DNA from 2 places in the Anaerofustis sp. LCP19S3_F7 genome. Region 2 is predicted to be linked to the other one. Evidence: riboswitches for the same ligand, from Rfam matches in the RefSeq annotation. Region 2 holds a riboswitch; the other holds the start of a gene.
The links. A riboswitch is a leader RNA that binds a small molecule or an ion and turns the genes downstream of it on or off. The one in region 2 is predicted to bind FMN.

Region 1: it holds a riboswitch for FMN, as region 2 does, so the genes downstream of both, ACTQYZ_RS01395 (ECF transporter S component) here and ACTQYZ_RS05885 (ECF transporter S component) in region 2, are expected to answer to the same signal.

Annotation. Positions count from the first base shown of each region.
Region 1 is NZ_JBQKFF010000001.1:268,562-273,000, reverse strand. It holds gene murC (UDP-N-acetylmuramate--L-alanine ligase) at 1-1,076, opposite strand, end outside; gene spoVG (septation regulator SpoVG) at 1,349-1,627, shown strand; gene ACTQYZ_RS01395 (ECF transporter S component) at 1,737-2,303, opposite strand; FMN riboswitch at 2,385-2,497, opposite strand; gene ACTQYZ_RS01390 (helix-turn-helix domain-containing protein) at 2,650-2,892, shown strand; gene deoC (deoxyribose-phosphate aldolase) at 2,972-3,643, opposite strand; gene ACTQYZ_RS01380 (galactitol-1-phosphate 5-dehydrogenase) at 3,691-4,439, opposite strand, start outside.
Region 2 is NZ_JBQKFF010000004.1:73,826-78,264, reverse strand. It holds gene ACTQYZ_RS05900 (helix-turn-helix domain-containing protein) at 1-39, shown strand, start outside; gene eno (phosphopyruvate hydratase) at 153-1,460, shown strand; gene ACTQYZ_RS05890 (kinase to dihydroxyacetone kinase) at 1,927-2,178, opposite strand; FMN riboswitch at 2,373-2,484, shown strand; gene ACTQYZ_RS05885 (ECF transporter S component) at 2,557-3,171, shown strand; gene ACTQYZ_RS05880 (4Fe-4S binding protein) at 3,175-3,798, shown strand; gene ACTQYZ_RS05875 (MATE family efflux transporter) at 3,867-4,439, opposite strand, start outside.

The DNA.
Region 1 (4,439 bases), on a different contig from region 2:
ACGAATAATTTTTTATGTTCATAATTTTTACAAGCATCAATAGTAACTTTAAGTTCTGTTGGATGATGAGCATAATCTTCTATTACAGTAATATTGTTTACAACTCCTCTTTTTTCAAATCTTCTTTTTGCACCCATGAATTCTTTAAAACTGTCATTTACAATTTTTTTGTCAATCATAAAGAAATCTGAAACTGCAACAACGCTTAAAGCATTAAGTACGTTGTGTTCTCCCGGTATATTAAGTTCAAAGTGATAATAAAATTCACCGTTTTTATATACATCAAATCTTGGTTTTCCAAGCTCGTTATATGTTATATTTTTAGCAACAAAGTCATTATTTTCTGAAAGACCAACTTTAACTATTTTACATTCAAGTCCGTCTAAAATATCAAGAACGTTTTTATCATCTCCGTTTACAACAAGTAAACCGTCTTTTGGAGTAATTTTTGCAAATTTTTTAAATGATTCTTTTATTTGTTCTATACCACCTGTAAAGTAATCAAGATGATCTCTTTCAATATTTTGTATTGTTCCTACAAAATGTCTTGAATGAAGGAAACTGTCTACGAATTCACATGCTTCTATTACAAAATAGTCGCTGTCCCCAACTCTTGAGTTTCCGTTTATTTTTCTTAAAGTTCCTCCTATTGAAATTGAAGGATCAAGATTTGCATTTAAAAATACCAAAGACATAAGGGAAGATGTTGTTGTTTTTCCATGAGTTCCGCTTACAGCTACGGTTTTTTTATAATATTTACTTATAAGTCCAAGGAAAATTGAACGTTCTATTTCAAGAATACCTTTATTTTTTCCCTCAACTCTTTCAGGATTATTTTCTCTGATTGCAGCAGAATAAACTATTAAATCTATATCGTCGGTTATATTTTCTTTATTATGTCCTATAATAACTTTAATTCCATTCTTTTCTAATTTTTCGGTATAAACACAAGGTCTCATATCTGAACCCAAAACTTCTTTACCGTTTATTTTTGACATTAAAGCAAGACCAGACATACTGGTTCCGCCTATTCCAATAAAATATATCTTTTTTATATTTTCTAAATCTATATTCATTTTTTCACCGCCGTATTGTTTTTATATAAACTTTAACACTTATTTATTTCATTATATGCTTATTATATACTTAATATATTTTACTATCTTTCAATGATTTTTACAATATTTATTTATATTATAATTATATTAAAAAAATCGGCAAATATTTAAAGTAAAAACATCATGTTGAAAAATTATGAAATCCTTTATTTATAGGTATGTAATCGTTATTGCAATTCTTAAATTTATAATGTATAATATATTTAACAGAATAAAGGGAGGAAAGACAAATGCAAATCACAGACATTAGGGTAAGAAAGACATATGACGAAGGAAAGATGAAAGCGATCGTATCTGTTACTTTTGATGATCAATTCGTAATTCATGACATCAAAATAATTGAAGGAGACAATGGGGTATTTATTGCTATGCCTAGTAGAAAAATGCCTAATGGTGAATTCAAAGATATTGCACATCCGATAAACCTTGAAACAAGAGTGGAAATGCAAAACAAAGTTTTGGAAGCTTATGAGGATAAACTAAAAGAGCTGGCCGAAGAAGCAGAATAATTATTAAGAACGAATGCCCCTGTTAAGGGGTTTTTTTATATAAAAAAATTAAAGCCTCTCGTTTTGAGAGGCTAAATGGATTCATTAAGTAAAGATTTTATTATTATTTCTATTTTGTTGTATTTACTCTTGCACTATCATGTCTTGTCTTTATAAAGTTACTGATAGGTTTATATACAATAAAAGTTATTATGCAGTTAATACCGGCTTTTAAAATATTAAAAGGTATTACTGCAACAGGAAGTGATGCTTTTACAGCTTCTAATGGCATACCGTAAAAATTAGTTGTAATTACCAAGTTTGCCGGAATCATAACAAGAACCATTGCTATAGCTCCAAGAACAAGCCCTAATACAGCACCTTTTCTTGTTTTGTTTTTGCTGTATACAAATCCTGCAACTCCTACAAGTGCGCTACTTGAGATTATGTGCATCAAAGCACCTACCCAGCCGTTCATAGCACTTACGGTTAGTGCTTGTATACAGCTTGAAATTATAACGGATATTATTCCTGTTACAGGTCCGAACATTAAACCTATAATAAGAAGTGGAACATCCATTGGTTCATATTCAAGCCATGCAGCCGATGGCATAATTGGGAATCGTACAATAAGCATTAATACGATTGACAATGCAATAAGCATTGAAACTGTTACAAGTCTTCTAGTGTCTTTCATTTTTTTTATACCTCCTTAAAATTTAAGGTATACATAAAAAATAGTAATCACCCTTCAGGAAATTACTAAAAAAAATACTTTATGTATCCTCTCTCATCCGGACTTTACCGTCGGTAAAGGAATTTCACCTTTTCAGCTTTCGCTCGCAGACTATAACTGCCGGTAGGGAATTTCACCCAACCCTGAAGATTGTTCACCTTATATTATAATATTTTTTTAAAAAAGTCAACATTAAGTCGCCATAGGTTACTTTTTAAATAAAAAAAAATAATGTAAAATATAAAAAAAGAAATTTAATTTTGACTAAATTTAATTTATGTAATATTAATAAACGGAGGTGAATAAAATGCAACTTAGGGAAGCTATAAACAAAAAAATAATGATGCTATGTGAAGAAAGCGGATATTCCATAAATTCACTTGCAAACATGGCAGGTATTCCTCCTACTACTCTTTACAGTATGTTTGATGGAAAATGTAAAAACCCGGGAATAAAAACAATTAAAATTTTATGTGATTTTTTTGAAATAAACATAAGGGATTTCTTTAATGATGAATTATTTAATGATATAGACAAAGGTTTTGAATAATCATTTATATTTTAATTATCAAAAAAAAAGAAGAGAATATATTCTCTTCTTTTTTATGTATTAAGAAAAATGTAAGTTACTATTTGCTTGCTGCGTCAATTTCATCAAACATAGCTTGTGTTCTTGAAATACCAAGTCTTGAACAACCAGCTTTTAAGAATGCTTCAGCATCAGCAACTGTTGAAATACCGCCGGCAGCTTTAATTTGAACTCTTGTTGTATCGATATTTGCTTTCATGATTGCGATATCTTCAAGTGTAGCACCACCTGATGAGAAACCTGTAGATGTTTTAACAAATCCAGCACCAGCATCAGAACAAATTCTTGAAGCTTTTGCGATTTCATCTTTTGTTAATAAGCAGTTTTCTAAGATAACTTTGATATTAGCAGGAGAAGCATTTACTACTGCATGAACATCGTTAAATACTGTATCATAATCACCTGATTTTAAAGCTGAAACGTTAAGTACGATATCAACTTCTGTTGCACCCATGTTGTATACTCTTTGAGTATCAGCAACTTTTGATTCTGTAAGTTCTGCACCATTTGGGAAACCAACACATGCACATACTGCTGTTTCAGAACCTTTTAGAATATCATAAGCCATTTTTACTCTTGATGGAGTAACACATACAGTTCTACATTTCCATTCTTTTGCGAATTGGATTCCTTTTCTTACTTCATCATAAGTTAATTGTGGTTTTAATAAAGAGTGGTCATTTACTCTTGCTAATTCGTATTTTGTTAACATATTAATTTTCTCCTTAAATTTTATTTATATTTTATTTTAATTAAAAACTATTTTCCAGGTTCGTAACCATCTTGTGTAATTACGATTTTATTAAAGAATTCTTTTCTTTCAATTAAGGCAAAAGCGTCTTTTACATCATCAACTTTAAATCTGTGAGAAATAATTGATGTTAAGTCAAGTAAACCTTTCTTAGCAGCATCTATTGTTGCACAGAATTCTTCATATTCAGGTGTAAAGTTATAGCACCAAGAACCTTTTATTGTAAGTTCTTTTCTTAAAATACATTTATCATAAGATTTATCAAGAACATTTACATCTCCATGTGGAGTACCTATACATGTAAATGTACCGTGTTTCTTTAAGCATTGTAATGCTTGGTTAAATGTTATTGGAGAACCTGCTGCTTCTATACATACTTCAGGACCATCTTCACCAGTATATTCTTTAATTTTTGCAACAACTTCTTCATTTGTCATATTTAATGAGTTAATTGTATAAGTAGCGCCTACTTTCTTGATTAAGTCAAGTTTTTCATCTTTAATATCAACTGCGATTACCATTCTTGCTCCGCAGATGTTTGCCCATTGAACCATATAGTATCCAACAGGACCTGTACCAAATACTACAACTGCATCGTTAACTTTGATACCAGCTCTTAAAGCACCGTGTAGTGAAATAACAGCAGGGTCGATTTGACAAATCATATCCCAGCTAAAATCATCAGGACATACATAACATTGTGTAGCTTTTACTGCAACGTATTGACCAAATCCTCCGTCGCTTCTTGAACCTGTGT
Region 2 (4,439 bases):
TTAGATAATATTGCAAAATTAATTAAAGGACTTTTATAAAAATAACCGCAAAATTGTGGTTATTTTTTTAATTTCTTGAGTCTAATAATATAAATTTTATGGTATAAATTTCATTTTAAAGAGAAAAATATTTACAAAAAGGAGGAGTAAATATTTTGGAAAATACAAAAATAAATGATATTTATGCCAGAGAGATTTTGGATTCAAGGTCTAATCCTACCGTTGAAGTTGATGTAGTTCTTGAAGATGGTTCCATTGGTAGGGCTGCTGTTCCTTCAGGTGCTTCAACGGGTGAGTTTGAGGCTGTTGAGCTTAGAGATAAAGATGAAAATAGATATGTAGGTAATGGTGTATTAAAAGCGGTAGAAAATGTAAATCATTATATTAAAGCGCATTTAATAGGAATGAATGCTGCTTATCAAGATGATATTGACGCTGCATTATGTAAAATAGATGGTAGTAAGAATAAAGGAAATATTGGTGCAAATGCAATTTTAGGCGTTTCTCTTGCATGTGCCGATGCAGTAAGCAAATCTTTAAAACTTCCTTTATATAGTTATATAGGGCAGTTATCTAATAATGATGCGACATTACTTCCGGTTCCTATGATGAATATTTTAAACGGTGGAAAACACGCAAATAACAATTTAGATGTTCAAGAATTTATGATACTTCCTCATAGTGCAGATACTTTTAAAGATGCTTTAAGAATGGGCAGTGAAATCTATCACAAATTAAGAGGCATTTTAATAGAGAAGATGATGAGTGTTTCCGTTGGTGATGAAGGAGGATTTGCTCCTGATGTGGATAGTGCGGAAGAAGCTATTATGCTTATAATGAAAGCTATTGAAAATGCAGGGTATAAACCGGGAGATGATGTATATATAGCTCTTGATATGGCAAGCAGTGAGCTTTATGAAAAAAAGCTTGATTCGTATTTTTATGAAATAAAAGAAAGAAAATACGGCGAGATGATAGCATATTATGAAAAACTTATAAGTAAATATCCTATCATATCTATTGAAGATGGTATACATGAAAATGATTTTGAAAGCTGGAAATTTTTAAGTGACAGACTTAATAACAGCGTTCAGCTTGTTGGAGATGATTTGTTTGTAACCAATAAAGAAAGACTTAAAAAAGGTATTGATATGGGGGTTGCAAACTCTATATTAATAAAATTAAATCAAATAGGAACATTAAGCGAAACTTTAGACACTATGAATTTAGCAAGAAAAAATAATTATACAACGGTTGTATCTCATAGGTCAGGTGAAACGGAAGATACTTTTATTGCTGATTTGGCTGTTGGTTTTAACGCAGGACAAATAAAAACAGGAGCACCTTGCAGAAGTGAAAGAGTTGCTAAATATAACAGACTTTTAAGAATTGAAGAAGAGCTAAAGGATAAGGCAAGATATATCGGTAAGGATGTTTTTACTAATATAAGATTAAAATAAAAAAAGCAGTTGTAACTGCTTTTTTTTACTTCTCTAAATAGGGTTATATTATAGTTCTTGTAGGTTAATACAAAATATTTTACTTGCATATATTTCCCAAAATGAATTTTAGGATGGTTTTACCGCGTTTATGGTAAATTAATTAATTGTTCCCAATTATATCTTTTAAGATATAAAAATGTATATTTGAAACACTGAGAGGAGATTTAATAAAAAACAAATATTTAAAAAAGTATTTATATTTAGAGCATTATTAGTTATAGGGTCCTTTATTATAAAATTAGTTATGGTATATTGCTATAATATAACTTCTTAAATACTTTTGTGAAACTTATTATAAAGGGTAAGTGTGAAATAAGTTTGTTAAAATGTGAATATTTGATTATATTGTATCTAAAAAATAAGTGGTAAAAATAAAAAATAAAATGAACTTAATATGAAAAAAGAATACGCTTAGCGTATTCTTCTATCCTTTTAAACCATCGGCTTGTCTTTGCATATTTTCTACTACTATGTCGTGTATGTCGCCAAGAGAGTTGCAATATTTTAATACATCCCATGGTTCATTTGTATGAAAGTGTATTTTTATTAATTTTTCATCTCCGACTGCAAGCAGGCAGTCCCCTTTAAAGTTATTTGTTATATAATCATGGATTTCATCTTCATCTAAATTTTCTCCGGCAATAAGAAGCTGTGTATCAAATTTGAATTCTATCATAAATTTTTCTCCTTTTATTTAAGGGCTTTTATAATTTGTTTAGTCCTATTTTATATTTTGATTATATAATATAAATTTTATATTTACAATAATCTAAAAAAGAGTTATACTTATTTAGTAATGAATTTATTTATTGGTGTAATCCTCCAATTATTCTTATAAATAAATTATTATAGAAAATTGAATATTGAAGAATTTATCTTCAGGGCAAGGTGTAATTCCTGACCGCCAGTAAAGTCTGGGAGCGAAAGCTGATATGGTGTGATTCCATAACCGACGGTATAGTCCGGATGAAAGAAGATATGATAATTAATGCCCTGTTATTTTAGTATAACAGGCATTTTTTAAATTCACCTCATATCTATAATAAGGAGAATAATGGAAAACTTAACAACAAATCAAACAACAAACTCAAAAATCAGTACAAGGGTAATGGTATGTACGGCTATGTTAGCGGCTGTATCATTTTTACTCGCATTTTTAGAAGTACCAATGCTTTTATCACCATCTTTTGCAAGAATGGATTTATCTGACCTTCCTGCATTAATCGGTGCATTTGCTTTTGGACCTATGGCTGGTGTTGTAATTGAACTAATTAAAAACGGGCTTCAAGTATTTTCAACACAAACAGCAGGAATAGGGGAACTTGCAAATTTTGCAATGGGTGCTTCTTTTGTTTTTACTGCAGGATTAATTTACAAAAGAAATAAAACAAAGAAAACTGCTTTAATTGCTTGTATTATTGCAAGTGTAGTAATGGGAGTAGTTGCAGGATTACTTAATTATTTTGTTTTACTTCCTATGTATAGTGCATTTATGCCAATTGATCAGGTTATTGCTTCTTTTGGAGAAATAATACCTTTCATTCAGACTAAATTTGAAGTAATTTTATTTAGTGCAATTCCTGCAAATATTATTAAAGGTCTGATTATTTCATTATTTGCTATTCTTATTTATAAAGGGGTAAGTCCTATATTAAAAGGAGAAAAGTAAAAAATGGAAAAAGCCAAAGATTATTTATCATTTTTGGTAGATGAAGTTCATTCTACGGTTTTTGCAACAGTAGATAAAAACGGAGAACCTGAAACGAGCATTATAGATTTAATGCTTTATGATGAAGACAGTGTTTATTTCTTAACAGCAAAAGGGAAGCCTTTTTATGATAGACTTATGGATAAAAAGGTAGTTTCCATATCTGCAATGAAAGGAATGAATACAATGTCTACAAAAGCCATTATGATGAAAGCTAAAGTAATGAATATAGGTAGAGATAAACTCGATGAAATATTTGAGAAAAATACTTATATGAATGAAATTTATACAAGTGAAGAAAGTAAAATGGCTCTTGAAGTATTCAAGGTGTACGATATGGAGGGCGAATATCTTGATATGTCACAACAACCCATTTTAAGAAAAACATTTTCAATTGGAGGGGGAAATGTTAGAAAAGCAAGTTATCATATAAATGGAGATTGTATAGGGTGTGGGAAGTGTTTTGAGGTATGTTCCTTTAAAGCAATAAAGAAAGGAAATCCTTATAAAATAATTGATAACTATTGTTTTGAATGTGGAAATTGTTATAGTGTTTGTCCTGTAAATGCTGTTGATAAAAATAATTAGGACTTATGAATTTTTAAATTCAATTAATATTACATAGTTAAAATAAAAAAGACACTTAAGTGTCTTTTTTATTTTGATAAAAGTTTCTTTTCAATTTTATTTTTATTTTTTAAATAATATAAAATCCCTGTAATATCGGCAAGCGTCCAACCAATAGGCACGCTCATCCATATACCTTTTACTCCTATAAATGAAATAGAAGATAAAGTATAAGCAAGGAAGACTCTGCTTCCAAGAGAAATAATTGTTAAAATAACGGACATTAAAGGTTTTTCTATTGCTCTGTAAATACCATAAAGTAGGAACAAACATCCTATTCCTATATAAAAAGCACCTTCAATTCTTAAGTATTCTATTCCTGCATTTATAATTGCTGTTTCATTTGCATTTACAAATATCATCATTAATTGTTTTGCAAATACAAAAACTATAAAGGAAATAATTAAACAGAAAATGCTTGATAAAGTAATTGCACTTTTTATTCCTTTTTTTATTCTCTCAGTTTCTTTTGCTCTGTAATTTTGAGCTATAAATGTTGAAAATGCATTACCAAAATCTTGAACCGGCATATAAGCAAAGGAGTCTATTTTTACAGCAGCGGCAAAGGCTGCCATTATTGTAGCCCCAAAAGAATTAACTAA